DNA from 4 places in the Peribacillus sp. FSL E2-0159 genome. Region 3 is predicted to be linked to each of the others. Evidence: riboswitches for the same ligand, from Rfam matches in the RefSeq annotation. Region 3 holds a riboswitch; each other region holds the start of a gene.
The links. A riboswitch is a leader RNA that binds a small molecule or an ion and turns the genes downstream of it on or off. The one in region 3 is predicted to bind cobalamin.
Positions count from the first base shown of each region.

Region 1: it holds a riboswitch for cobalamin, as region 3 does, so the genes downstream of both, nikA (nickel ABC transporter substrate-binding protein) here and metE (5-methyltetrahydropteroyltriglutamate--homocysteine S-methyltransferase) in region 3, are expected to answer to the same signal.
Region 2: it holds a riboswitch for cobalamin, as region 3 does, so the genes downstream of both, NYE63_RS05840 (ribonucleoside-diphosphate reductase subunit alpha) here and metE (5-methyltetrahydropteroyltriglutamate--homocysteine S-methyltransferase) in region 3, are expected to answer to the same signal.
Region 4: it holds a riboswitch for cobalamin, as region 3 does, so the genes downstream of both, NYE63_RS02220 (hypothetical protein) here and metE (5-methyltetrahydropteroyltriglutamate--homocysteine S-methyltransferase) in region 3, are expected to answer to the same signal.

Region 1 covers NZ_CP152053.1:2,410,219-2,418,384, reverse strand. Annotated here, with positions in the region: gene NYE63_RS11960 (dipeptide/oligopeptide/nickel ABC transporter ATP-binding protein) at 1-406, opposite strand, end outside; gene NYE63_RS11955 (ABC transporter ATP-binding protein) at 426-1,283, opposite strand; gene nikC (nickel transporter permease) at 1,419-2,249, opposite strand; gene nikB (nickel ABC transporter permease) at 2,252-3,190, opposite strand; gene nikA (nickel ABC transporter substrate-binding protein) at 3,227-4,858, opposite strand; cobalamin riboswitch at 5,013-5,202, opposite strand; gene NYE63_RS11935 (aspartyl-phosphate phosphatase Spo0E family protein) at 5,797-5,964, shown strand; gene NYE63_RS11930 (D-glycerate dehydrogenase) at 6,462-7,448, opposite strand; gene NYE63_RS11925 (MFS transporter) at 7,470-8,166, opposite strand, start outside.
Region 2 covers NZ_CP152053.1:1,166,729-1,174,894, reverse strand. Annotated here, with positions in the region: gene NYE63_RS05845 (manganese-dependent inorganic pyrophosphatase) at 1-827, opposite strand, end outside; cobalamin riboswitch at 1,121-1,302, shown strand; gene NYE63_RS05840 (ribonucleoside-diphosphate reductase subunit alpha) at 1,441-3,738, shown strand; gene NYE63_RS05835 (ribonucleotide-diphosphate reductase subunit beta) at 3,784-4,836, shown strand; gene NYE63_RS05830 (flavodoxin domain-containing protein) at 4,808-5,245, shown strand; gene NYE63_RS05825 (hypothetical protein) at 5,367-5,534, shown strand; gene NYE63_RS05820 (cold-shock protein) at 5,575-5,772, opposite strand; gene NYE63_RS05815 (hypothetical protein) at 5,971-6,462, opposite strand; gene NYE63_RS05810 (hypothetical protein) at 6,574-6,726, shown strand; gene NYE63_RS05805 (GNAT family N-acetyltransferase) at 6,777-6,956, shown strand; gene modB (molybdate ABC transporter permease subunit) at 7,001-7,654, opposite strand; gene spx (transcriptional regulator Spx) at 7,902-8,166, shown strand, end outside.
Region 3 covers NZ_CP152053.1:795,389-803,554, reverse strand. Annotated here, with positions in the region: gene NYE63_RS03950 (aminopeptidase) at 1-318, opposite strand, end outside; gene bcp (thioredoxin-dependent thiol peroxidase) at 330-800, opposite strand; gene NYE63_RS03940 (potassium channel family protein) at 863-1,282, opposite strand; cobalamin riboswitch at 1,526-1,718, shown strand; gene metE (5-methyltetrahydropteroyltriglutamate--homocysteine S-methyltransferase) at 1,863-4,169, shown strand; gene NYE63_RS03930 (acyl-CoA thioesterase) at 4,166-4,642, shown strand; gene NYE63_RS03925 (ABC-2 family transporter protein) at 4,687-5,472, opposite strand; gene NYE63_RS03920 (ABC-2 family transporter protein) at 5,477-6,268, opposite strand; gene NYE63_RS03915 (ATP-binding cassette domain-containing protein) at 6,316-7,323, opposite strand; gene NYE63_RS03910 (hypothetical protein) at 7,474-7,794, shown strand; gene NYE63_RS03905 (glutamate-1-semialdehyde 2,1-aminomutase) at 7,939-8,166, shown strand, end outside.
Region 4 covers NZ_CP152053.1:430,031-435,985, forward strand. Annotated here, with positions in the region: gene NYE63_RS02215 (ABC transporter substrate-binding protein) at 125-1,075, opposite strand; partial or broken gene NYE63_RS02220 (hypothetical protein) at 1,079-1,620, opposite strand; cobalamin riboswitch at 1,778-1,999, opposite strand; gene NYE63_RS02225 (MoxR family ATPase) at 2,197-3,153, shown strand; gene NYE63_RS02230 (DUF58 domain-containing protein) at 3,153-4,346, shown strand; gene NYE63_RS02235 (DUF4129 domain-containing transglutaminase family protein) at 4,343-5,955, shown strand, end outside.

The DNA of each region.
Region 1 (8,166 bases), 1.6 Mb from region 3:
AAAGCTTTTGTACTTTCTTTTTCACTTGAACAGACGAGAGCCTCTCGTAATTCCTTATCGGCTCAGCAATGATTTCCCCTATAGTTAGTCTAGGGTTAACAGCGCTATTACAATCTTGAAAAACAACTTGCAGATTTCGCCGTAACTCCTTTAATTCTTTTGCTTTTAAACAATAAAGACTCTTCCCCAGAAACCAAACCTCTCCCTGATCCGGCTTTTCCAGTCCCAGAATAATTTTGCCCAGGGTACTCTTTCCAGATCCACTTTCTCCAACGAGGCCTAAACAAACTCCTTCTTCCAAAGTTAGAGAGATGCTCTTATTGGCTTCCACAGCTTTACGCTTCCCAAAAACAGAGTTCCCTAGCAAGTATGTTTTCTTTATACCTCTCAACTCAAGCAAGCTCATCCTTCATCCACCCAACTTTTTAACTTGATTTTACACATCGTACTAGATGGTCTTTTTCATACTCTTTAAATTCAAGATTATAACTTGAACATGTATGATCTGCGTCATCACACCGTTCTAAAAAAGGGCATATTTTTTCTCTATTCATTAGATTGGGGCGCGAAACGCTAACATGTTTTACAGTCATTATCTTTCTTCTTGTTAATCCAAGCCTGGATTCTAACAAGACTCGGGTATACGGGTGCATTGGGCGATTGAACAACTTCAACACTGGTGCTTTCTCAACGATATAGCCGCCATACATCACAGCTACTTCGTCAGCTAACTGAGCTATCACCCCTAGATCATGTGATACTAATAAAATGCATGTATTGTATTCTTTCCTTAACTTATCCAGCTGTTTCAAAACCTGGAGTTGGTTTGTCACATCAAGTGCAGTCGTCGGCTCATCAGCAATGATGATAGATGGACTTAAAGACATCGTAATCGCAATCATAACTCGTTGCAGCATCCCGCCGCTTAGCTGAAACGGATATTGCTTCAAGACATTTTCTGGATTTGGTAGGTCTGTTTTTTCCAAGTACTCCAAAGCCATTTTCCGCGCTTGCTGCTTAGTGATAGGCAAATGAGTTCTAAGTGTTTCAATAAAATGCCGCCCTATCGTCCTCACAGGATTAAAGGCGATCATTGGGTTTTGCATAATCATTGCGATTTCACTGCCCCGTACTTTCCTTATGTCTTCTGTGGAAACATTTAAAAGGTCTATATTGTTAAACTTGATGCTCCCTTGCACCACCTTTGCCTTGTCAGGTAAAAGATTTAGCAAAGACATGCATGTCATCGTTTTCCCTGATCCACTTTCTCCGACAATGCCCAACACTTTCTCCCAGCCTCGAGGTTAAAACTGACATCATTGACAGCCTGAGTCACTCCATACGGTGTCGATACAATAACCTTCAAATTTTCTACAGTTAGAATGGGGTGTTGTCCCATCTTCCATCCATCCTCCCTTCTATTCCTTTTTTAGGTCTAGAGCATCCCTCAAAGCTTCGCCAAACAAGTTAAAAGCAAACACAACGATGAAGATCATCAACCCAGGGTAAAGCATCAATGAAGGGGTTTCTCTAAAAAATGGCTTACTATCATTGATCATCATTCCCCACTCTGCCTCTGGCGGCTGTATGCCAAGACCAAGAAAAGAGAGTCCAGAAATTGCTAAAATAACTCCTCCGATGTCCATAAAGATTAATACAACAACTTGAGAAATGATGGCAGGTAAAATATGTTTGATGACAATGACTCTCATTGGTGTCCCGCATATTTTGGCTGCTAAGACAAAGTTTTGCTCCTTTACACTAAGAACCATTCCTCGAATGACGCGTGCATAAAAAACCCATTGGACAAGCACCATCGCCAAGATCAGATTGCCAAGACTCGGTCCTAAAATTCCGATTAAAGCAAGGGACAGAAGAAAGCTTGGGAATGCCATGAGTATGTCACACATTCTCATGAAGAGATAATCAACCTTACCCCCTATAAAGCCTGCATAAATACCAAGTGGGATACTAATAATCATCATTAATCCCATGACAAGGAAAGCTGTACCCAACGAGGTTCGTGTTCCATAGATTAATCGGGACAAAATACATCTCCCTAAATGATCAGTCCCCAATGGAAACTGAGAGGAGGGCCCTTGCAGCTTCTGAACGATATCAATCAAGTTCGGATCATTAGGAGCCAAAAAAGGAGCAAAAAGAGCCAATACTGTCAGGAAGGAAATAATCATGATGCTGATCATCATGAGCTTATGTGTCATCAGCTTTCGTTTCACGTTTTGCACCACTCTTATTTCTCTCCCTCCCAGCGTATACGAGGATCCAGGAAAGAATATGTAAGATCCACAAGAAGATTACAGACCACAAAGATCACACCCATAAATAATACACACCCCTGAATCATCGGATAATCTTGATTTAATATAGATGTGACAAATAACTGTCCCATGCCGGGCCAAGCAAAAATTGTTTCAACAATAACCGCTCCGCTTAGCATGTTACCGAAGCTCATGCCAAGTCCAGTTATCACAGGTAGTAAGGACTTTTTTAAGACATGCCTGATAACGATTAGTCTTTGGCGCAACCCTCTCGCTCTAGCATAAACAACAAATGGTTCATTCAAATTTCCCAGCATACTAGCCCGAAGCAATCGCATATACGTACCTATATGCGCAAAAGCCAATGTCAAGGAAGGAAGCACTAGATGAGCCAAAGTCCCCCTTCCCAATACAGGAAATAAATCTAACTTTACTGATAAAAAATAGATCAAGAGAAAGCCAAGCCAAAAGGTTGGCATAGAGACACTTACAAAGGCTAATATTCTGCTAAACTGATCAACAAATTTCCCCTTGTAAATAGCAGAAATCATTCCTAAGGGTAAACTAATAACAACAATAAAGATAAGTGAAGCAAATGTTAATTGAACTGTTGGGAAGAAATGTACCACAATTTCTTCCCATACAGAGTTATTGGACACATAAGACATCCCTAAATCCAATTGCAACACTTTTCCCAGCCACTCAAAATACTGGGCATATAAAGGCTTGTTTAATCCAAGCTCAACTCGAAGGGCTGCCACTGTCTCATCCGTAGGAGGAATATGTGACGCCCTTAAGTAAGCTACTGCCGGATCTCCAGGAATTAAGTGAAGCAAGATAAAAGTGATGAGCGAAATTCCTAATAAAATTGGAATTAAACTTGTGAGACGTTTAAATATAAACCAACTCATGTAGCACTCCTTAAGTTGTTTTTAAGTATCCCCACTTCAATTAACATCAATTGAAGTTAAAGGGACCTCAGCTTCTTGAGGTAAAAAATCTACTCCACTAATGTTTTTTTGATACACTGCTATATTAGACTGATAAGATATCGGTAAATAAATAGCTTGTTCGTGCAATGTCGTTAATATATCGGAATACAGTATTTTTCTCTCCTCCTCGTCTGTAGTTAATAATACTTTTTTAATTTTCTGGTCTAATTCTTTCTTTACTGGCAACCCTAATTGAGCGTTATAATCTGGACCACCATTTTCCGTATTTGTCGTCATAGCTGCTAAATAGGAATGTGGATCAAACGGTACAGCCCAAGTAGATGTAAATAATAAATCAAATTCACCTTGAAATGCATTTGTCCAAAAAGTATTAGTTTCTTGACTAGTCAATTTAACATCTATTCCTAGCTTTCTAAAATCACCTTGGGTAAATTCTGCGATTGACTTTTGGATGTTGTCTGTACTATTAAACAGTAATTCCAATTGCAATTCTTTTCCGTCTTTTTCTCTAAATGGTTTCCCCTTCACTTGTTTCCATCCAGCATCATCCAATAACTGTTTTGCTTTTTCTGCATCATATTCATAAGGCTCAATTTTAATTTTCGTGTATGGCAAAATAGGTGGAAACAAAGTATCAGCCTTTTTTTCCATACCATAAAAGATCTTATCAATAACAGCCTGTTTATTAAAAGCATGTTGGAGCGCTAACCGAACTTTAAGATCTTTAGTCGCTTCTCTATTTGAGTTAAGAAGCAGCGTTCTAGTAGCTGTAGGTTCTGACAATTTGGTTTCATATTGCCCTGAATTCTTCAAAAATTGGAATGAATCTTGGCTTATGACCCCGTTTCCAAAAATAAAGTCGAGTTCTTTTTTCTCAAAAGCTAATACTCTTGACTCACCGTCAGTAATGACTTTAACAACCACCTTATCTACTTTAGGTTTAGTACCCCAATACTGTTCATTCCTTTTAAAAACTGCAAACTCATTTTTCTTATATTCGCTCAATACCCACGGTCCTGTGCCAATCGGAGACTTGAGTCCGTCCTTAAATGTGTTTTGACTGTCAGGAAAAGCAGCTTCTCCTACAAATCTCAACGGTCTGATGTAAGTTAGTTCTTGAAGAGTTGGATAATACGCGTTGTTCAAAATAAGTTTAAATGTATATTCATCTATTATTTCAGTACCTTTGATTTGGTTAATTAATTCCACCCATTCATGTTGTTTGCGATTATCTAAAATGGTATCAAAGTTTTTCTTAACGATTGCAGCATTAAAGAGGGAACCATCTGAAAATTTAACATCTTTCCTCAGATGGAATACATATTCTTTTCCATCTTTCGATATATCCCAGCTCTCTGCAAGCCAAGGCTGAATTTCTCCGCCTTCACCGTAATAAACAAGGGATTCATATACCATAGCCTGGGAAAAAAACTCATTCGGAAAATATGTGTGTGGATTTAAGTCACCTATATCCCCAGGCCATGAAAAAGTAACAACTTTTTGTTTATCTTTATCTGATGTATTTTCTTGATCTATTGTTGTGTTGCTGCAACCAGTAACAAAAATTGTGAAAATTACTAGTAGTCCAACAAAAGAATGAAATAATTTAGACCGTTTTAAAAACATGTTTTCTCACCTTCAATTATGGAATTTTATCTATTTGAAAAATTACGAAATATAAAAAAGCATTTCCAACCAGATTTAACGGTCAGAAATGCTTATAGTTTAAGAACAAATTCGTCTTCTAGCACTCTAACACCTCCCTATCTCCCGTAGGTTTAACAGCATTTTTAGAACGGGCAGGTTTTCTGACTTAGGTTCATCATCTCCATGCGTCTTCCCGGATATTATCCAGTGACTTTCTTGCATAGGACTCACCAATACAGCGGCGGGACCGTGCCGGATTTTGCACCGGCTTCCCTTTTAAATATTCGCTATTAAACGAATATACCCATTCCAATAAAATATGAAATTTTCCCTCATCTTCATAGTAAAATATAGTGCTTGTCCATCTTAAAATTATTAAGTCAAAACCTTTTGATGCTTCCTTAACACTTTAATAGTTTCATCTCTAATTAATTTTTGATAAACTCAGCAACTAATCATTTCCATCCTAGAAATAAACTAAAAACAGTTTGTAAAAAGGAGAACAACTATCTATTCTTAAGAATTTAACAAATATTAAAAACTCTCCTATATTATACGGTTTTACGATTACAACTCTCTAAAAATGGATATTAACTATATGAAAATAAAATCAAAAAGTTTACCTAATACAAATTATATTCCTTATCACAAATTTATGCCATATCAAATTAAGATCCTGATGTTTTTTAACGGTTCGTTTTGTACGGAGGCAATAATCTTATACAAACAGTTATTTGTAACGACATATATGAATGATAGTGTGTAGATTTTTCATTTTCAGATTTGTATTGCTCCCTCCCGAATAAGCTGTTTTTATAAGTGAATACTCACTTTTTTATTTGAAAGCAACCTAATTTATGTAATAATAGATTCATAACAAAAAAAGAAAGTACTTGAGGGATTCTACATTGGAGAGTATGGAAGAATTACATGAAAAAATTGAGATATTGAGGAAAGAATTAATAACTACGGGATTGATATATGGATTTTCTTCCCCAAAAACATTACATAAAAGCCAGGAACTAGATAAACTGTTGAATTTACTTTGGCATGAAAAAGAATCAAATGGTTTAGAATATGTCTAAAATCAGGAATGAAACCTGATTTGATTTTTCTACTAATACTCATGGGATCATTACAACTGCTGGAACTATCACTCGGAGTTATTTTGAAATTTTTTTTAATAGTCACTGTGTAGTTCATGCAGCATATTTCCTTTACTTCATCACCTCGTATTCTTTTCTTGGACTCGTGGACTAATTTTTTCTGTAAAATTCATTGAAATGATCATCCCTTCTTACCTAATGCTTCTTAGTTTAGTTTTCTTCGTTTTATTTTGTTTGTTGGAATTGTGCCGTAGAACAAATTATTTAGGGTCATTTTGATCACATTCTTTCTCCCCATTAAAAAGCATCCAAAATGAATGGATGCCTTTTTATCGAATTTTTCTTTTATGTCCTGCATTTAATAACAAACAATCTATCTCATCTAAGTTTAGGAATGGTGTGAGTTTTCAAATATCAACGATTCATTTAAATTGTCATGGACAACCTAATATTTCTGCTGAGTTAATGAATTTTTACTATTTTAGTAACTGAAGTCCTTTCAATTCAGGGACAACATTGCTTATCTCCCTTCCAGTAACCGCTGCAACGAGGTTCTTCGCCGCAAGCATGGCCATATCAAATCGTGTTTGATGAGTAGCTGAACCTATATGCGGCAGGGTAACCACGTTCGGCATGGCTAAAAGCGGATTGTCAGGCGATACGGGTTCCTGTTCAAATACATCCAAACCAGCTGCAAGGATTTCTTTAGTTCGCAGTGCTTCTATGAGGGCCTTTTCGTCCACCGTCTGACCGCGGGATGTATTGATAAAGATCGCAGATTTTTTCATCAGTGCGAATTGCTCCCGTCCCATAAGATGCCTCGTCTCCGGAGTATAAGGGACCATTAAAATAACGAAATCGGATTCCCGTAAAAGGTGCTCTAAAGAGGAATAGGTTGTACTTAGCGTTTCCTCCACTTCGAATTTTCTTCGCCGATTATGATATAAAACTTCCATGTTAAAACCGAATTTGCCTCGTCTTGCAATAGATTCCCCAATCCTCCCCATACCGATGATGCCCAATGTTTTTCCATGAACATCAACGCCAAAGAGGGGTTCATCGCCTTTATTTCCCCACTTGCCATCCTTTACAAACTTGTCCAGTTCCGGTATACGACGGGCTGCTGAGAGCATTAAGGCTAAAGCTAAATCGGCCACGGTTTCATCGAGAACATCAGGTGTATTTGTACCGATTATGCTTCTCTTTTTCATTGCCTCTAGATCAAAGTTGTTGTAGCCTACCGAGATATTGCTGACAGCCTTTAGACATGGTGCATGGTCCATAAGTTCATCATCTATTTTTTCTCCGGTGATGAGCAGTCCCTCCGCATCGGAAATTTGCTTAAACAGCTGGCTTCTGGTAATGGGTTCAGGGCCGTTCCATTTTTCATACTGGCAATACTTCGAAATAAATGCCTCTACCTCGGCCGGTACTGGTCTTGCTATATACACTTTTGGCATCAATTTATGTCCTCCTCGGTTACACTATTCTTGAATAGGATGTTTTACAATAAACCAATAACAGATTGCGGCGCATCCGGCGATTAAACCGCCAGATATAAAGGCAAGAGAGTAAGAGCCAGTAGCATCCACTATCATGCCTGCCACAACAGGGGAAAAGGCTCCACCAAAATAACCGCCAAAATTCTGAATTGCACCTACGGAAGCAACCATGGAAGGAGGAGCAATATCACCGGCAAGTGCCCACGCGCTGCCTGTAATGGCAGAAATAAAACAAAGAGCGAGGGTAAGTAATGTTAAGGTAATAGCGAGCCCTTTGACAAGTGGAACTGCACATACAACGATAGCGGCCGAGATGGCACATATACTAATTAAGGCACGCTTTGCTTTAATAGGTGTAGTAATTTCCTTGTCAACCAATTTTTTAGTAAGATATCCTCCGAAAATATTGCCAAAGATTCCGCCAAGCCAAGGAATACCAGCATATATACCCATTTCTTTAAGTGAGACATGATGGACATCAAACAAATAAAGGGGAAGGAAGACAAGGAAAATGTTCCAGATCCAAATGGTACAGAAGAAGCCCAGAATCATCCCCCACACGCTTCGATATTTAAATAACGAACCCCATTTTATTTTTGATGATTGAATGCCTTGCTCTACTCCACCACCTTCCGACTTAATGTATTCAAATTCCTCCTCGGAAAGTTTTTGGCTTTTT
Region 2 (8,166 bases), 370 kb from region 3:
TTTTCCACTGCATAAGCTGCTTTACCAAGAGCTAAGGCAACAGAATCATTAGTCAAGATATCCGTTACGACGAATAGGAATAAGTCCAATTCCTTCTCAGCAATGACCGCTTCAATCGCCGCTTCCAATTCTGCTTGCTTAGCAAGGACTTCATTCGGATCTACAGCATTGACCTGTGCTATCTCCACTTTAGCCATTCCCATGGAAAATTCTTTTGCATCAAGAGTGATAAGCTGGGCAATCGTTTTATCGCTCAAGTCAGCTCCAGCTTTCAACATTTCCAATCCGTATGTTTCAGCGTCGACTCCCGCAATGGCAGCCAGTTCCATTGCTGCTGCAACGTCTTGCTCCGTGCAGGTCGGTGATTTGAACAATAAAGAATCGGAAATGATGGCAGACAGCATAAGACCTGCAATTGCTTTAGGGACTTCAATGCCGTTTTCTTTATAAATTTTATTTAAAATGGTTGCCGTACAGCCAACTGGTTCCGCACGGTAATATAAAGGATCGCTTGTTTCAAAGTTAGCGATACGGTGATGGTCGATAACTTCCAACACACGGACTTGGTCAATATCTTCAGCACTTTGCTGGCGTTCGTTATGATCCACCAGGATTACGCCATCAGCTTCCCCTGCAACTTTTTCCACAAGACGGGGAGCATCGAATTTGAATTGGTCCAATGCATATTGAGTTTCACCATTCACTTCACCGAGACGAACTGGTTCAGCGTTGATACCTAACTGCTTTTTCAGATCTGCATAAGCGATTGCTGAACAGATTGTGTCTGTATCCGGGTTTTTATGTCCAAAAACTAATACTTTTTCCAAGATTATATCCCCTTTTTCATAAATATTTTTCCGCGAATCCCCTCATCGTAATAAGGAAGAGCCACCTTTACTAGACAATTTATTTTAACACAAAACCCCGTAAAATCAGCGCTTGAATTACCCATTCCCCAATAAAAACTTTCATTCCTTTACCTTCTACCCGCACTTTGTCAATAGATAAGGTCTGGTTTTTTTCAAATATATTAGTTGAATTATCATCGTATATGGCTTACGATAATATAAGCATAAATACTAGATATTGATTACACAAACAATAATAATAACTATATATAGAATTTTTTATAATCCAAGGTGCCAGTGATGGCTGAAAAGGGAATCCGGTGTAAACCCGGAACTGTCCCCGCAACTGTAAATGTGACGAAATGAGAAACCCACTGTATAGCTCTCTATACGGGAAGGACTCAAAGTAGGATGATCATGAGTCAGGAGACCTGCCTTGAATTTTTCACGTTTCTTATTCTTCGGGGATTGAGATGATGAAACGATAGTATAATGGCTATTTTTTCATGGCTCTTTTATTCTATCGTTTGATCCGCTCAATTCATTGGGCGGTTTTTTTTATTTTAGCGGAAGTTAACAAGGAGGATTATTAATGACTCAAACATATAACTCTACCATAAGTGAAAATGACACAAAAACGAAATCCATCCAGCTTGAGATGTTATCGAAGGAATTCGAAGGCCGTCTCGATATGGAAAAGTTCAAAAAGCGTTTTACAAAATGGCTTGATCGCAAAAGTGACTCAACCGAAGAACAGGCATCAAGAAAACTGATACAACTCGCTCTTGAAGGTGTGGATATTGATGCTCCAGATTGGACGTTTGTTGCTGCAGCAGAACTATTGAATACAATGTATAGGGATGCACAAGCTAATCGAGGTTATGAAGGCATGAGTTATGGCCCATTCTATGAACTGATCACGGAACTCTCCCAGCTTTCAGAAGGTCAGCGTTATCCCATTTATAAATCAGAACTGCTATCTTCATATACAAAAGCGGAAATTGAGGAATTGGGTTCGGTGATCGACCCGGAAAAAGATAAATTATTCTCTTACATAGGCATCTACTTATTAAACGATCGCTACCTAGCCCGCCCAAAAAAGGACAAGGTCTACGAATTGCCACAAGAACGCTTCATGATCATCGCGATGGAAATCATGCGATTGGAAAAAACGGAGCACCGCCTGCAACTTATAAAAGAAGCATACTGGGCCATGTCCAATCTTTATATGACCGTTGCAACTCCTACACTCTCCAATGCAGGTAAAACACATGGACAGTTAAGCTCTTGCTTTATCGACGCAATTGAAGATTCCATTGACGGTATCTACCTATCTAACTACGATGCAGCAAAAGTATCTAAATTCGGTGGCGGTGTCGGTCTTTACGTTGGTAAGATTCGCTCTCTTGGTTCTGATATCCGAGGTTTCTCTGGAAACAGTTCCGGCACGACTCCCTGGATTCGACTATTCAACCAGACAGCTGTAAGTGTCGATCAATTGGGTCAACGTAAAGGTGCCATCGCGATTTACTTGGATGCTTGGCATAAAGATATCATGAGCTTCCTCGATTTGAAGACACAAAACGGGGATGACAGATTAAAAGCCCATGATATTTTTACAGGTGTATGCATTCCTGATTTATTCATGGAGGCTGTACGCGACAGAAAAGAGTGGTATCTTTTCGATCCGCATACCATTAAGCAAACCCTTGGATTTTCACTTGAAGATCTTTATGACGAGAAGAAAGGTGAAGGAAGCTTCAGAAATCATTATGCACTTGCTGTCGAGGCCGCAGAAAATGGCACGCTTCCAAACTACAGCTTTGAAAAAATCAATGCGATGGACATCATGAAAAGCATCATGATTTCTCAATTGGAAGAAGGCGTACCATATATGTTCTACCGCGATGAAGTGAATCGGAAGAATCCCAATAAACATAAAGGTATGATTTATTGTTCTAACCTTTGCACGGAGATTGCCCAAAACCTAAGCCCTTCGACGATCACGGATGAATATGAAACAGAAGATGGAGATGTTGTTGTGGTTCGTAAAAGCGGCGATTTCGTTGTCTGCAACCTTTCTTCCATTAACTTGCCCCGAGCGGTGGGCAGCGATGTTTTAGAAAGATTGATTCCCATTCAGATCCGTATGCTGGATAATGTCATTGATGTGAATAATCTTCCTGTCAAACAAGCATCCATCTCGAACAAACGTTACCGGGCAATTGGTTTAGGAACGTTTGGATGGCATCATTTACTTGCCACACAGAATATTTATTGGGAATCCGATGAGGCTGTTCACTATGCCGATGCTTTATACGAAAAGATCGCTTACTTAACAATCAAGGCATCCAACGAATTAGCCAAAGAAAAAGGATCATACCCATATTTTGAAGGATCGGATTGGCATACAGGGAGCTATTTCGAACTGCGTGACTATACAGATCAAAAATGGATGGATTTAAAAGCAGACGTGCAGGAACACGGGACCCGTAATGGATATTTAATGGCCATTGCACCCAATTCATCGACCGCTAAAATCGGTAATTCCACGGATGGAATCGATCCTTTGTATGAAATTGAATTTTACGAAGAAAAGAAAAACTTCAAATTCAAGGTGACCGCACCAGGCTTGACGCCAAATACGTATGAATATTATAAAAAGACGCGATTTAATTTGGACCAACTGGAAAGCATCAGGCAAAATGCTGCCCGCCAACGCCATATTGACCAAGCAATCAGCTTTAATCTGTATGTACACAATACAATCAAAGCGAAGGTCCTATTGGATATCCATTTAACGGCATGGGAAAGCGGGTTGAAATCAACGTATTATGTTCGTTCGACTTCTTCCGAATATGAAAATGCCTGCGAAAGCTGTTCAAGTTAACGACAATCATAACCCAGTAATCTATTCTTAAAGGAGTTTTCACGAATGACCAATCATATCAAAAAGATTCGGATGCTGGAACCAACGCATCCAACCAAGGCAACCGGTGTTTTCAAAGGAGAAGCTTCAGGCTTCCTCCTTTGGAACGATATTCAGTATGAAAAATTCTATGATACCTATACACAGCTCATCAATAACTTTTGGAAGCCTTCGAGCGTGAACATGATTCAGGATAAAAAGCAGTGGGGCGAATTGGACGAAGATATCCAGGACGCTTTTCTCGATATCCTTACGATGATTGCTGGAATGGACAGTCTTCAAACGCCCACTTTAGTAGAAATCCTTCGGTACATCAAAGATCCGGCGGCAAAAGCTATCCTGGCCAACATGGCCCAGCAGGAATCGATCCATAATGAATCTTATTCCTATATCCTTGCTTCCTTGATTCCGGTAGGCAAGCAAAAACAGCTTTTCGACCGCATTAAAGAACATCCTGAAGTGATTAAGCGTAACCAACCGATCGTTGATGCTTATCAAACGTTCGTGGATGATCCCAGCCCTCAGCATTTATTCGAGGCACTGATCCATTCAACGAACCTTGAAGGGATTTATTTCTATCTGGCTTTCGCCTTTTATTATAATTTAGGACGCCAAAATTTAATGACCGGTTCCGCTACGATGATATCCTATATTCATCGCGATGAAATGGTCCATTTCGATTTCATTGGAATGCTCGTTCAAATCTTGATGTATGAATACCCTGAGTTAAATAATGAAGAAAACACTAAGTTCATCTATACAACGATTGAAAAAGCAGTCGAACTCGAAAAGGAATGGTCTGAATATATGCTCGAAGATATCCAAACCAAAGCCGATCTCGATTTGGAAGAATTCAATGAGTACATCGAATATATCGCCAACAAACGGCTACGTATGCTAGGCCTTGATAATTTGTATAAAGAGTATGGCGAGAACCCGATGCCATGGATCAAAACGTTCGATGATGAATCCATCGGACTTACCAAAACCGATTTCTTCGAACAGAAGTCAAGGACATACAGTCAAGTAAATGCCAGCAATGGGTTCGATGAGCTGTAAAGTTGCCATAGTCTATCATTCTGCCGGCGGCAATACAAAAGCGCTTGCTGAAGCCCTTGCTTCCCTTTTACCTGAAGCTGGACTATATCGAATGAATGAATTCGATTTACGTACATTGCCGGATTACGATGCATTGATTATCGGCACCTATACATGGGGCAATGGGGAGCTTCCTGCTAAATCAGCAGCCCTTTATAAAGAACTGGAACAGTTGCCAATTGCTCATCTGAAAACGGGAGTCTTCGGCACTGGTGAAACCAACTATAATCATTTTTGTGGGGCAGTTGATCATTTTCGGGACATGTTATTTGCCAAGAGCCAGTTATTGGTGACATTGAAGATAGAACAGATGTATCAAGAGTCAGACTTGCCCAGACTTCAAAAGTTCGCCTCGCTATTCCAGAACTGACTGAAAGGGGATATGCGTTTTTGCATATCCCCTTTCAGTGTTTTTTTAAAAAAACTTGGCTCCCTCTATCATAGCAGCGGTAAGCATGAAGTATAATGGAACAAAAAGGAGATAATATCCAATGACTGAAAATATAACCCAGTTCCTGCCTATCCTTTTTATGCTAGTGCTTGTCGTATTCGTTATATTCATCGTGTTTTTCCTGTCAGGGCATTTTAATCGTTCTAAACGGATCGAAGAAAAATTGGACAAAGTATTAAAGGAAATGGCCGAAAAAAAAGAAAAATAAAAAGACTCCAAAATCGGAGTCTTTTTTTATATGCGTTCAATTATTTTTGAACGTTAGCTGCTTGTGGTCCACGAGCGCCTTGCTCGATTTCGAAAGAAACTTCTTGGCCTTCTTCAAGCGTTTTGAAGCCTTCGCCTTGGATAGCTGAGAAATGTACGAATACATCGTCTTGGCCTTCAACTTCGATGAAACCGAAACCTTTTTCTGCGTTAAACCATTTTACTTTACCTTGTACCATGATAGTTCCTCCTGTGTTTGGAAAAATCCATTTTATTACTATTTTTGGTTCTGGATAATGTTTCAAGAGGAATCCTATTACAGTAAATCCTTCTATCAAACTTATTCCGAACAAAAATAATTACTTATATTATATCATGGGAAATCCTAAAAAAACAAGATTATCGCAGTAAATCAACCGACAAATTATCCTAAAATTCTACATATTCCTCTTCTTGCTTTGTCGGAAGCCTTCGTCCAATAAGTAGCGCTCCGCCTCTACTGGACTCTCGAAACACTCCTCAAGATTCGACCCTGAATACACATTCCAAAGCAGGTCTTCCCTTTCAAGTGTAAGCTCTTGCTTTTCAGGGCCAATCCATTTCCCTTCCAACCTAGCGAACTCGTTTTCCTCTTCTTCGAATTCAACAGGAGGTTCAGATAGGTAATCCACGCTTTTTTGGATCAATTCTTTTAATTCCGCTTCATTATAGTCACGTATATTGATAAACCCTTTACGGTCAGTGTCTTTTTTTCTCATATGCCCTGCGTAAACGAATCCATTTCCATTGGGATGCAAGTGCTGAACGACGATCTTTTTCTCCTGGACACTATCTGGATAATGGAAGTTCACACGCCCCAATGAAACATCTTTTCGCTGTAATTCCGGAAAAGTTTCAATGATGCTCAATTTTTCTTCAAATGTTAACAAATTTCTTCCTCATTTCATTAGTTCATATTGTTTGTCGATTATAACACAGACTGATTAGAAACAATAATCTCCCTCTTCCATTGTAATGAAAGGAAGTGATAGGATTTGATCATGAAAATTCGGGACCTAGACTCCGATTATGGCCAGCAGCTTTTTAAACTTCAGAAAGATACCTATAAGGTGGAAGCGGAAATGATCGGTTTTACCAATATACCTCTATTGGAACAATTCATTCATTGTCATGAAACGTTTTATGCTATTTAAAGGGTGATGCCTTAGCGGGTGCAATATCTTATACAAAAGAGAATGATCAAATGCTGATTTGCCGAATGGTCGTCCGCCCTGATTATTTTCGGCAGGGTATCGCGGATGCACTGTTGCATGCTCTTCAATTACACGACGACTGGGAAAAGATATCCGTTTCGACCGGTAAAATGAACCTGCCTGCACGGAACCTTTACGAAAAAAACGGCTTCACCCATAAAAGGACGTAGAAGTCGCACCTCTCTTATTCATAAGCATATACGAGAAACAGCATTCATTTTATGTATGTCACGATAAAAAGCATAATGAATGAAATGACAATGATTACGGCAACCCATAGCCAGGCTAATGTCATATTCCCGGAGTCCATGGCGACATAAATCGCAGTCGGTATGGTTTGTGTCTGTCCTGGAATGTTTCCGGCAAACATGAGTGTGGCCCCGAATTCCCCCAACGCACGAGCAGAACTCAAGATGGCACCTGTGACGATCGATTTGACCGCCAATGGAAGGGATACAAACAGGAACAATCTCCACTCGCCGGCCCCGTCTACCCTTGCTGCATTTTCGATTTCTTCATCTATACCTTCAAAGCCCGTTTTAGCAGATTGATACATAAGCGGAAACGCTACCACGGTAGATGCAATGACCGCCGCCCACCACGTGAACATCAGGGGCTGATCAAACATCCTTTCAATGAATTGTCCCGGAATTCCACTCTTGCCAAAAATCACAATCAATAAAAAACCAACGACGGAAGGCGGCAAAACTAGCGGCAATAAAAACGCTGTTTCCAACAGGACTCTTCCTCTGAATTGCTTTTTAGCCATCATTCGCGCTAGGATAATTCCTAAAATGAAAACAAGGATACCCGATAGTCCCGCTACTTGTATCGATAGCCTGACTGGTGACCAAAAATCCCCTGTCATGATACTATCCGCACATCACTGTTAAATATCGGCCTATGCAGGTCCTTGTTCGGCATCCTTACCCAAACAGTTTCTTTTTCATTAAAGGCAGACTTCATTTCAGTTTCTCCCTTTCTTTTTAAAATAACATTTAAGTTTATTTTTCTTGACATCTTGCTGACACAAAGAAACGTTAAAGTAAGAGTATCACAAATATAAAAATAATTTCATTCCAATAAACTTGAAAACTTTGAAGGAGTCGATTTTAATGGTAACAATTTATACTACTCCAAGCAGTTTAGCCTGTCGTAAAGCAAAAGCTTGGCTTAAGAAGAACGAAATTTCCTTTAATGAACGTAACCTATATTCCCAACCTCTTTCTATAGAAGAAATAAAAGAGATTTTACGTAAAACGGAAGGCGGGACAGATGAAATCATCTCAACCCGTTCCAAAAAATTTAAAAGTCTGAATATCGATATAAATAATACACCACTTAATGATCTTTGCAAGCTTATTCAAGATAACCCGGATT
Region 3 (8,166 bases):
AACATCATTCATTTCCACATCGTTTTCTTCCCCTGTGATGATGATGACCGCATCGATATCCCTATATTTCTTCAAAGCCCATTGCGAAGATATTTCAAGTTGTTCCTTCACATTCCCTTGTAACAGGTGGCGGCTTATCTCATCGTCTTCGAGTTCTACATATGGATAAGCACCAACTCTGTATATTTCATCAATCAGCTCTTTCAATAATGGTTTCGTGTTGATATGCCCCCGTATGAGGATTCTCTCTTTTGGCTGTAATTGTATCGAATGATGAATCAGCCTGGCTGCAAGCTTCGTTATTCGCTCATCCTTCATCTGCCTGTCCCTTATTTTTCGAGGTCGCGAAGAGTTTCAAGCGCTTCTTCGACGTGGCCTTTGACTTTTACTTTACGCCATTCTTTGACTACCTTACCAGACTTATCAATCAAGAAAGTTGAACGTTCAATGCCCATATACTCCTTGCCGAAGTTCTTTTTCAATTGCCAAACTTCAAATGATTCAGCCGCTTCATGATTTTCGTCAGCCAGCAACAGAAAAGGCAATCCATGTTTTTCAATGAATTTTTCATGACGTGCCGCCGGATCTGGGCTGATACCAATGATGACCGCGTTCAATTCCTCGAATTGCTCATTATGGTCCCGGAAATCACAAGCCTCCGTCGTGCAGCCTGGCGTCATGTCTTTTGGATAGAAATATAAAACAATGTATTTCCCCTTAAAATCCGATAGCGATACCATTTCGCCATTGTTTGCAGGGAGTTTGAAATCAGGTGCTGTTTCTCCAATTTTAACAGTCATATTGAACCCTCCATTTTTTTCATTATGGTAAGAGTACCCAATAATCGAAAGAAAAACAACTTTCATTTATCCCTCCTATCTTTCTGCTCCAGATCGATCACCGTCCGAATCACGAACGCTGCCGGCAGTGTATACCCGATGAAAGCCTGAATGGTAGCTATCATCCTGCCCATGCCAATTGGGGCTATATCTCCATACCCTACAGAAAACATCGTCATCGCACTAAAATAAAAAGAAGTCTTCAACTGTTCATAGAAAGTGCCATCCAATCGATTGCCCATATCAAGAATCACCGAATGATTCTGAAGCTCGTATAATAAATAAATCAGTGCAAACCCAACTAATATCGTCGCATATAAATTGCCAAGCCAAAGCATATCCTCCAGAGAAAATTTCTTTCCTCCCGACTCAACAAGAAATAACGTACGAATGCTCATCACCATACAAAAAATGATTCCTGCAATCAAGATGTAGAAAGTCATCCCCCACGCCCCATTTCAAAACGCCACTCTCTTTATACATACTCCCTGTCCAAACAATATATTCTTTTTTAGGAACAGACCTCATCCTTATTCCCCCACTTCCAATTAACGGTTACTTTTCCCGAATCTTTTTTCCATGTTGACCCTTTTGGTCGGATATGTTACGATTGTCTAAATTTTTATAATAGTTTTTATTTTATAAATCTTTGACCTGCAAACAGTTATCAAGGCAGGTTTTGCAAAATTTCATATGTGGAAATAGGTTCCTAATTTTCATTAGGATTAAAAGGGAAGTCCGGTGTAATTCCGGCACGGTCCCGCCACTGTAATGGGAATGTTAGCGCCATCCAATATGCCACTGATCAAAGGATCGGGAAGGCCCGCCGCTAATGATATTCCCTAAGTCAGGAGACCTGCCTATTTCGACAACACTGTTTTAACCTACGGGAGATAGGGAGGTGTTAGGGACCTTATAATTGTAAGGGGCATTCTGAATGCCTCTTTATTTTAAGCATTTCTAACTTTCTCTTTTGACGGTTAGGGATGCTTTTTTTTTGTTCAATCAAATGAATTTAGGAGGATGGGAATTTTGAAAAGCAGTAGTTTGGGTTACCCCCGAATCGGGGAAGATCGTGAATGGAAACGTACATTAGAAGCTTACTGGTCCGGTAAAATCGATGAAGCAGAATTTACGGCACAACTAAAAGCCATCCGTTTAGGCAACTTACAAAAACAGAAGAAACGGGGCATAGATATCATTCCTGTCAACGACTTCACTTTCTATGATCAAATGCTGGATATGTCCGTCATGTTCGGTCTTGTTCCTGAACGTTATTCAGCTTATGAAGGCGGAATCGTTCCCCTTTCCGTTTATTATTCAATGGCTCGCGGAAACAATGATGAAGTCGCTTCCGAAATGACGAAATGGTTCAATACGAACTATCACTATATCGTCCCTGAATTAAAACTGTCACAGCTGACTTTAACAGAAAATAAACCACTTGCAGCATATCGGGAAGCCAAGGAAAAGCTAGGGATTGAAACGAAGCCCGTGTTGATCGGACCTTATACTTTCATCTCCCTTTCCAAAGGCTTCAATAAACAAGAAATCCCTGGCATCATCCTGAGCCTGCTTCCCCTATACACGCAAATCCTGCGGGAGTTGGAGCAAGAAGGCGTGAAGTGGGTTCAAATGGACGAACCTTCTCTTGTTTCATCCATTTCCAAAGATGATATGCAGACAGTTACTTACCTCTATGAAAAACTGAATGAAGCAGCACCAAACCTGAACATCATGCTACAAACATACTTTGATGCCGTGGAACATTATCAAGAAGTCATCGAATTACAAGTCCAAGGAATCGGTCTTGATTTTGTACATGATAAAGGGAAGAATCTAAGTAATCTTGAAGCATTCGGTTTCCCGAAGGACAAAGTGCTTGCTGCAGGTGTGATTGACGGAAAAAATATTTGGCTATCTGATTTATCGAAAAAAATCCAATTGATCGAGACACTTAAGAAAAAGGTAGCCGAAGACCAAATTTGGATTCAGCCCTCTTGTTCCCTGCTTCATGTACCAGTGACCGTTCGTAATGAAACCGCCCTTTCAAAAGAAGTGAAAGAGGCCCTTGCTTTCGCTGATGAGAAACTTGAGGAAATCACACTCTTGGTCAAAGGGAATAATCAAGGCTTTGAAGCAATCGCCGAAAAAGTCGATGCAAATAAATTTACGGTTCAAACGTTAGCAAGTTCAAATGCACGGAATCATGGGAGTGTACATTCCAATGTCGAAAAGGTTAAAACCAGGACCGCCGGCCGTCAGCTTCCATTTAAAGAGCGTTACCAAAAACAACAGGAATTTTTCAAATTGCCTTTTCTTCCTTCGACTACGATCGGTAGCTTTCCGCAGACATTTGAAGTTAAACAAGCACGCGGGAAATTCAAAAGAGGAGAATGGACCGCTTCGCAATATGAAACATTCGTTAACGAAGAAATCGGCAGGTGGATCGAAATCCAAGAAGAAATCGGTTTGGATGTTCTCGTTCACGGAGAATTCGAACGGACGGATATGGTTGAATACTTCGGCCATAAGTTAGGCGGATTCGTCTTTCTAGAAAAGGGTTGGGTACAATCCTATGGATCCCGCTGCGTGAAACCACCAGTCATCTACGGCGACATCCATTTCATCGAACCGATGACAGTAAGGGAAAGTGTATACGCACAATCCCTTACGAAGAAGACGGTAAAGGGAATGCTTACAGGTCCTGTTACAATTTTGAACTGGTCATTTGTCCGTGATGATATTTCCAGGGAGAATGTTTGCTATCAGCTGGCGCTCGCTTTAGAAAAAGAAGTCATTGCATTGGAATCCGCAGGAATTAAAATGATTCAGGTTGATGAGCCTGCACTTAGAGAAGGTCTGCCATTGAAAAAAAGCGATCGCGACGAGTATTTAAACTGGGCTGTAAATTCATTCTTGATATCCACATCAAGCGTGGAGGATACAACCCAAATTCACACGCATATGTGCTATTGCGACTTCAACAGTTTCATGGATGTCATCTCCTCCCTCGATGCCGATGTAATTTCCATCGAAACATCCCGTAGTCATGGGGAGCTTGCTTCGGCATTCGAGGAAAAAACATATGAAAAAGGCATTGGCCTGGGTGTGTATGATATTCACAGCCCGCGTGTGCCGGCAGTGGAAGAAATGGTCGATATGATTGAACGGGGCATCAAGGTATTGGATAAAGACCAGTTTTGGATCAATCCCGACTGCGGCCTGAAAACAAGGGGTATCCCGGAAACCGTCGCTTCCCTGAAAAACATGGTCGAAGCAGCAAAAATCGTCCGTGAAAACCTTTTAGCTAAACCAACAGGCAAATGATTGAAAAGAACGTTTCCCATCCAACACAGCAGTCACGGACTTTTTTAACCGACCTTGTTTTTCCGCCGGATACAAATCATCACAATACCATTTTTGGCGGAAAAGTAATGGCCTATGTTGATAAAATAGCCTGCATTTCAGCTATGCGTCATTGTCGAAAACCCGTTGTGACTGCTTCAAGCGACTCTTTTGATTTTTTGGCCCCCATCAAGACAGGGGATGCGATCAACCTTGAAGCTTATGTCACCTGTGCTCATCGCACATCAATGGAGGTATTCGTAAAAGTGGAGCGTGAGAACCTTTTAACAGGTGAAAAACAGCTTACGGCACGCGCTTTTTTAACGATGCTGGCCATTGATGAAGACGGTAAGCCGACAAACGTACCTCAGGTCATACCGGAAACGGAAGAGGAAAAGCAGCAATATGCTCAAGCACAAGCAAGATATATTAAAAGAAAGAAAAAACGGAACTAAACAAAAAAACCCCTTCAACATGAATGATGTTGAAGGGGTTTTTTTTAGTTCCCTGCCCCGCGGTACCTCTTCACTCCCTGATTCCATATGAAAACGGATATCACGAAAAAGGCAACCCCAATTACAGGTGTGGCAAATGCATATGCATACCACTCTTCTTTTCTAAGGAAATAAGATGCCGGATAGACACCAACAAACGCGAATGGCAGCACCCATGTAAGGACAAAACGGATGACCTTATTATAAATATCAACAGGATAGCGCCCGTAGTTCCCGATATTGTACATCATTGGCATGATGGATGTTTTCGCATCCGACCAGAACCCAATGCTTGCTATCGCAACGAAAATGGCTGCATAAGCGAGGGCCCCTCCTATTGCAAAAATGATGAAAAGAATCGGGTCATACCACGCAAGCTGCAGATCTAATGAAATCCCCGAATAGAATATAATGATCAAACCGGTGACAACACCAAATAACGCTTCTAGCTCGATTCTTTCTAAAATAACTTGAAACAGGCTATGTATCGGTCTTGTTAATATCCGGTCCATTTCACCTTTGACAATATAGCGGTCATTAAAATCCCAGATGTTGAAAAAGGCAGAAAAAAGGGCGAATGGTATAAGGAAGAATCCATAAATGAATATGATTTCTTCACGGCTCCAGCCGCTTAAAAATTGGGTATGTCCAAAAACAACTAAGATAAATACCAGATTCACGACCTGATTCAGCAGGTCAGATAGGATTTCCATGAAGAAATCGGCTCTATATTGCAATCTTGTTTTCATATATTGACTCACATATTGAAAAAACATCGATACATAAAACATCCCGTCAACCTCCTTGAATAATCAGCTGTTTTTTTGCGACTATCCATAAAAGCTGAATCGGTATTATGAGAATGATGCACCAAATTAACTGCTGTAAAAGCGCCATGCCAATTTCGCCTGAACTGTACCCGTTCGTAAATATCATGCTTGGTACATAGCTGATCCCTTGAAAGGGCAAATATTTCATCACTTCCTGCGCCCATATCGGATAGAAACTGATAGGCAGCAGCAGACCGGAAAATAAATCAACGATAACCCTTTTAGCCCGGATCAATCCGGCATTATTATATAAGAAAAAGGTAGTGATTCCCGTCAATAAGTTAATTTGTGTATTGATGATGAAGCTGAACACCAAGGAAATGCCGAATATCACCCACGTAGCCGGCTCGTGCGGCAATTCGATAGGAAAAATGAAAGCTACCAGCAGCATTCCTGGAATCGAGAAGAAGAAGAAACGGAATATCCCTTCCCCAAGTCCTTGCATCGTTTTCATCCCTAAATAGTTATAAGGCCGGATCATTTCAATAGCGACCTTGCCGTCTTTAATTTCAGTGGCGATTTCGCGGTCAATATTATTGAAATAAAAAGCGCGCGCCATCCATGCAACCGCGACATAGGTTGTCATCTGCATACCTGAAAGTCCTTCGATGGAGCTTTTTTCTCCATATATCGCATTCCATAAGAAATAATAAGCACCGATATTAATGCTATAAATTAAAATGCCGGTATAATAATCCGTTCGATACGCAAGCATCATTAAAAAACGCATGCGGATCATTGCAAGATACTTCCCCATGGCCCTCCCCCTTCTTGATAGACACGTTGTTTCTTAATGATAAGAAATCAGACAGTGCCTTCTTCGTAAATGTTTCGAACAATCTCTTCAATGGAAGTTTCATGGATTTTGATGTCCTTTATTTTAAAATGAGATACGACAGCCGAAACAAGCTGTGAAATATGATCACTTTCTTCTTTTAACAAGGCAATGTATGTTTGATTTTTCTCATCATAAACCCAGTTAGAGGTAAATGGGAGCGCTAATGATTGCAATTCATTCAATTCGATCGGCTCGAGGAATTGAAAATGGATCTGTTTTTCCTCAGCCCAGTTATCTTTTAAACTCTGCAATTCACCATCATAAATGATTTGTCCTTCATCAAGCATGATTACGCGCTCACATAATGCTTCAATGTCTCCTAAATCATGGGTAGTCAAAAGGATTGTCGTATTATATTTTTCATTGATTTCTTTCAGGAACTCACGAATCTTCATTTTCACGAGTACATCAAGTCCAATCGTCGGCTCATCTAGGAACAGCAAAGGCGGATTGTGGATCAAGGCTGCCGCAAGCTCACAGCGCATTCGCTGACCAAGTGAGAGTTTACGCACTGGTTTGTCCAGCAAAGGTCCGATATCAAGCGTCTTGATGACATGTTCCATATGATCGTTATATTGTTCATCCGTTACCTTATAGACCTTTTTTAGCAGCCTAAAGGATTCCTGAACCGCAATATCCCACCAAAGCTGTGAGCGCTGACCAAATACGACTCCGATTGTCTGAGTGAACTTTTCCCTTTCTTTATGTGGATTCATGCCATTGACCGTGATTTCACCTGCTGTCGGTTCCAAAATCCCTGTCAGCATTTTGATCGTGGTCGATTTCCCTGCACCATTTTCCCCGATATAAGCTACCATCTCACCCTTTTTTACAGTAAAATTGATATCATTGACGGCAGGGACGATTTTATAATTTCTGGTAAGTAAATCCCGGAAGGCACCCTTTAGCCCTTTACGGCTTGATGCCGACTTAAATTCCTTCCGAAGCTGTTTCACTTGAATTGCATCACTCATCCTGTTACATCCTCCGTAATCTCTTGTCCTAATGAATTAGTTTATCCAACCTAACCTTTTTAGACAATAAAAATGCTTGGATGCCATATACCATTTTCAGGGAGAAATAATCGTTGTACCAGATACATATATAAAGGAGACGAGTATGCTATGAATATCAAAAGATTATTACTATCCCAAATCGAAAAGGTCGTTATCGACCTCCGATATGACTTCCTTTATGAAGATGAATACGGGGAATTGTTATGCCAGGTCATCCAAAGGGATTCCAGCGGATCGATCGAAAGCACCCCCATAAGTTTCCACCTTCATATTAATGAAGAAAAAGGAACCGGTCACCTAATCTATTACCAAGCCCAGGGCGAAATGAACCGCCAATCCTTCGACATCGAAAACCCTGCCACCATCTTGGCCATTCTAACTTTCATAACCGAAGTTTTGGGATGCGGCCCCATTTCCCAAACAAAATGATGGCCCGGAATCCGGATGCTTCTAGGGCTGCAGCGGTTCCATCAGGGGACGAATCACATTTACCAGCCTTCCACCCCAGATTTACGGACGGAAAAGTGCTATGATTAAGAGGATATATGTTTATATTTATAGGAGGTTTTAAGATTGGATTTTAGTAATTCGGAGCTTTTACATAAAGAGGCATTGGAACATATCGTTGGCGGGGTTAACAGCCCATCCCGTTCTTACAAAGCCGTAGGCGGCGGTTCACCAGTTGCGATGGATCATGCCAAAGGGGCTTATTTCTGGGATGTCGATGGCAATAAATATATCGATTATTTAGCTGCATATGGCCCGATCATTACAGGGCATGCGCATCCACATATCACGGAT
Region 4 (5,955 bases), 370 kb from region 3:
GCATAAACAAGACAGAAAAGAAGTTTACTTAAGAATATACAGATCAAAAGGGCGTGGCTTCATTGCCCTAAAGACCGGAGCGGGAAAGGAAGAGGATGCGCCATTGGCGCATCCTCCTTTCGTATTATTTGAACAAGTCAGGATAAACAGTCTTTGCTGCGAGTTCAACAGCTTCCCCGATCCTTGGTCCAGGACGTGACATGACATTTTCATCAAGCAAATGGACGTCATCGTTCTTCACCGCATCGATATCTTCCCAGCCTTTACGTGATTTAATTTCACCAACAGCATCATCTGTATACGTGGCAGTGGTGATGATGGATTTAGGGTTCCTTTTGACGATCTCTTCATCAGATACCTTAACCCAGCCTTTTTGGTCATCAAAGATGTTTTTAATGCCGGCAGTATCCAGGATTTCATGTTGGAATGTTTCAGCTCCTGCTGTATAGATTTCTGGAGCAGGGCTAATTTCAAAGTATGTTTGTTCCTTTTCATTTAAAGTTTCCACTTTTTCTTCGACACTTGCAATTTGGGATTTGATATCTTTCACTAATTCATCCCCTTTTTCGGCAACACCCATCACTTTAGCAATCTGCCCGATATCACCGTATACATCATCGAAATTTGCCGCAGATTTAATGATGAACACAGGGATGCCGGCATCTTCGAGTGGTTTCAGTGTCGCTTCATCACCAATGGTATAAGCTATGATGGCATCAGGTTTCAAGGCAATGATTTTTTCTGCATTGATATTAACAGAGTCAGAAACATGTTCGATATTCTTTGCTTCCTCTGGATAATTATCGAAGTCTGTCACACCAACGACTTTATCACCCTGTTCAAGGGCAAATAAAATTTCCGTATTGCTTGGCTGAAGTGAAACGACTTTTTCCGGGATTTTCTCGAATTTTATTTTCTTACCAGTATCATCCGTAACGGTATAGTCCTTGATTTCTTCGGCCTTCTTAGTATCTTTATTATCCGGTGCGGCTTGATCATCGTTTACTCCGCATCCGGAAAGGAAAAGGGTAAGCATCAGCATGGAAATCCAACTGAATCGTAGGGTTCTCTTCATTATTTATTCCTCCGTTTTCGTTTTCGTGGGTTTGGTTGGGTATGATTTACTTATAAATGGAATCTCCTCGATCCCCTGTTGCTTATTGACGTAGACTGCCATCGCGAATAATACATTTGCAAGCAAGTGAGCGTAATCAAATAGAATTCCTGGAATTTCCCTCTCCAGACTTACCTTGTGTAAAGCACGCACGGACTTTTTGGCTTCACTTCGGCAAGTATGCAAAGTACATGCTGCGGTTGAGCCTTGTGGAAGGACGAACGTTTCGATTCGATCTTTCACTTCAGCGACATACCGGTCGTAGATTGCACTTAAACGGTCGAGATCATCGCCGGTAATGGCTAATTTCCCACGAACTGAACCATTTAAATGGTAAGCCATGGGCAACAGTTCCATTAAGTCACGGTATACTTCGGGGACATCCTCAGTAAGCGAGGCGGCCAAGCCGATTTGTGTCGTCAATGAGTTTGTACGGATTTCAAAATCGACGGTTGATACGGTCGCATGTATGGGTAGCATAAAAAACGAAAGTCTTTCTTTGCCATAACTCTTCCTCCTTTTTCGTATTGGGTGAATGACCTCCGTATTGCTTTTTCCAGCAAAACAAATAGCCGACCAAGAGGTTTGGTCGGCTTCGGGCATCTATGTATCTGTAGTAGAAAAAAGATGGGAGAGCCGTACAATCTCCTATCTTCCGAAGAGCATAATACGATGAATGAAGGCAGGTCTCCTGGCTTGTGCGTCATTTTACTCTAAGAACCTTCCCATTTGGGTTAAATGGACGGTAATCGGCATACGATTACCGTCTTCAAATAGTGGTATGCATCTTATTTCATTAGCACTTACAGTTGCGGAAACAGCTTCGGTTTTAAACCGAATTCCCTATTAAGCTGACAAGGCAGCACCTTTTTCTGCAAGGTTCATATTCACTTAGCAACAGTTTACCATACCTTTTTCATTAAGCCGCATTAATATTTTTAGACAAATTCGTTTATGGTTTACCGAATATCTAGTAAACTTACAATGTAAGGTTTAATTGGATCTTAATGTAAAATACGTGATATTGAAAACGTATGAAATAATAGTGATAATGTGAATCTGTGAATCTCGGGAGGTAGAGAATGATTTATAAGCAGGTCAATCAAAAACTGGAAATGGTTCTAGGGAATATCGAAAAGGTGATTATCGGAAAACGGGATATAGCAGAACTAAGCATCGTGGCACTCCTTTCCGGTGGACATGTCTTATTGGAGGATGTTCCGGGTGTGGGAAAGACAGTCATGGTAAGGGCACTGGCAAAATCAATAGGTGCAAGCTTTAAGCGAATTCAATTCACACCTGATTTACTTCCTTCTGATGTTACTGGTGTTTCAATCTTCAATGCTAAGGAACAAGAATTCATTTTTAGGCCAGGTCCGATAATGGGACATATTATTTTAGCTGATGAAATTAACCGGACCTCGCCGAAAACTCAGTCTGCATTGCTTGAAGCCATGGAAGAGGCAAGTGTGACGATTGATGGTGTAACAAGGGGATTGGAGAAGCCCTTCTTCGTAATGGCGACACAAAATCCGATCGAGTACGAGGGAACATATCCGCTTCCGGAGGCTCAATTGGATAGATTCCTATTAAAAATGAGAATGGGCTATCCAGGTGTGGAAGAAGAGATAGAGGTTCTTCATAGGGTTCAATACACAGCACCGCTAGAGGAACTGGAATCCGTCATCACCTTGGATGAATTGATAGAATTACAGGCTGAGGTAAAAGCGGTGATAGTGGATGACACAATAAAACGATATATTGTTGAATTGGCGAATCATACACGTACGCATGAAGGGGTTTATTTAGGGGTAAGCCCGCGTGGGTCGATAGCATTGATGAAGGCAGCCCAAGCTTACGCGCTGATCCAGGGCAGGGACTATGTTCTGCCGGACGATGTTCAATATTTAGTTCCATTCGTATTTTCCCACCGGCTTATTTTGAAACCTGAAGCGAGTTATGATGGCTTCGATGCTGGAATGGTGATACATGAAATTGTCGCGACAACACAAGTGCCTGTGAAGCGGGCTGTGACCTAATGCGCAAAATCATCAACATTTTAAGGGGAAATATGGGTGTGATCGGACTTGTATTACTAATAACCGTTTCCTTTTGCTATGCAATGTTTCAAGGCGGTTTTGTCAGTTGGTTCATTTTTTATTCATTTTTGCCGTTTTCTGTGTACGCTTTGATCCTGCTGTTTTATCCGCTGCATGATTTTACCGTTGAGAGAAAGGTCAATAAAAGGGAATGCCAGGCCGGCGAATCTGTTGAGATAGCATTGACGTTTACCCGTAAAAACCGGCTGCCCCTATTATTTATGGTGGTAGAGGAGGAATTGCCTCAGGAGATGGAAGATAGGGGTTTCCAAAGGAAAATAATTATCTTTCCGGGATTCAAGCGTACCTTCAGCATGTCATATACATTGGAAAACTTGCAGCGCGGAGATCATTCGTTTCAATCGATCCGCTTTTGGATTGGGGACTTTTTCGGGCTAGTCGAAAAGGAAGCGATATATAGTTCACCTTTGAAAATAACTGTTTTTCCTCGTTATCATGAGCTTGCCTACAGTGATCTTGATCGAGTGTTCAATCAGGGGGCAGTGGTTTCAACAAAGAAAACACAACGGGAACATTCAGTGGTCTCCGGGGTAAGGGAATATCAGCCAGGCGATCAGTTGTCATGGATTAACTGGAAGGCGACGGCTAGAACGAGTGAAATCATGACGAAGGAATTCGAAGTGCAGAAAAACCGGGATGCATTCATCATGCTTGATGAAAAGCCTTCGGAATTATTTGAAGAATCCATTGTAATGGCGGCTTCCATTGCACACGCCATGTTGAAGAAAGGCATGGAAATTGGGTATGTGAGTATGGGATCGAGGTTAATCATACCGGCAGCAGCAGGAAATAACCAGAAACGAAAGATTCTTTACCGACTTGTTAAAGAAGAGCCAAGTGATTCAAACGCATTGAACGAAAATGTCAGGAAGGGAATTCTTCCGGCAAATGCTGCTGTGATATTCATCGTTTCAGACTTAACCTTAGAAAAGGTGGACATATTGAGTGCTTTCCGGCCTAATCAGGGATTAATGGTATGTGTAAAGAAACAGGCAGATCTTACTGATCAGGAAAGGTTGTCAAGTTCTACAGCTGTTTCGAGGGGGATAAAGGTTAGCTTTTTTGAACATGGCCAACTAAAGTCTGTCAGATCAGAGGTGATGGCGAAATGAATGTCACAAGCGAAAGATTGGAAAGGTTCATGCACGTCCTCATGTATGTATTTGGTCTGTTGTTGATTACTGAATGGTTAAGGCCTGTCGATAAACTCACCGATACAGGTAATATCATCATTTTTATCTTATTTTTGCTCTATTCCCTACTACTGCATTATTTCCGCATACATTGGTCAATCCGATTTATTCTCATTAGTGCTTATATAATGATTTCATTACAGTTCCTCCATTCAAAAGACGCTTTATTTCAATTGTCATGGCTGAAAGGATTTCTAGCGGATTTTAAGGGCAATCTTGGTTTTATATATGATGGGAATTGGGAGTTGATCACAAATCCATTTCGAACGTTACTATTTTTTGTCCTTCTTTGGCTTGTAACATATTTGATTCATTACTGGGTGATGGTGAGGCAAAGCATCTTTTTCTTTTTTATGTTAACGGTGATTTTCATATCTGTACTTGACACATTCACTCCTTATGTGGGGGACAAGGCAATGATTAGAATCATCATCATCGGGTTCTTGATGCTTGGCCTGCTGTCCCTGCTGCGACTAACGATACAGGAGAGGATTAAGTTTCCGATTTCTTCCATCAATAAGTGGATCTTGATGCTGACCGGCATGATATTGGTAAGTGTCCTTGTTGGTTTCGCTGCCCCAAAGCTTTCTCCGCAGTGGCCGGACCCGGTGCCTTATATTACTTCTTATTCTGATAAAGCGGGGAATGAAGACGGTGATTCGAAGCGTAAAAGTGTCGGATATGATGAAGACGATTCGGATCTTGGCGGTTCGATAGAGCCGGATAATTCCATCGTTTTTTATAATAATGCTCCTGCAGGACATTACTGGAAAGTCGAGAACAAGGATATTTATACCGGTAAAGGGTGGGTTTCCTTACTGGAAACGGACTTTCACACTTTTTCCAACGGGCAGGATATGGCATCTTTAGATATTTACGACGTTCCTGAAGTGGTAAGAACAGAAGAAATGACGGCAAAAGTGTCCATGACGGAATCATATTCCCATATCCTTCATCCGCAGTCCGGGTATTTAAAAAAGATTGAGGGCAAAAACGGAATGGATTTCAAATATTATCAGGGTATGGACAAAGTTATTTCCGAACAGGGTACTGGCGAACCACTGTCCATGAAAGAGTATGAGTTGGTTTATGATATGCCGAGTTTTGATATAGCTGAGTTAAGGAAGGTAACGGAACCCGACGAAGCGATGGATTTATTAATGGAAAAAAACACTCAGCTTCCAGAGGGATTGCCAAACCGGATATATGAATTGGCATCCCGGCTTACAAGGAGTGAAACGAATTGGTACGATAAAGCAAAAGCCATTGAGAATTATTTTGACGGACCTGAATTCATTTATTCTAAGGACGATATTCCGTATCCGGAGAGCAATCAAGATTATGTCGATCAATTCTTATTCGAGACACAGATAGGTTATTGCGATAATTTTTCAAGTGCAATGGTCGTTTTACTAAGAGCCGCCAATATTCCTGCAAGGTGGGTAAAGGGCTATACGGAAGGCGAAAAATCAATCCTTGATGGCGAATCCGTTTATAAGGTGACCAATAATAATGCACATTCCTGGGT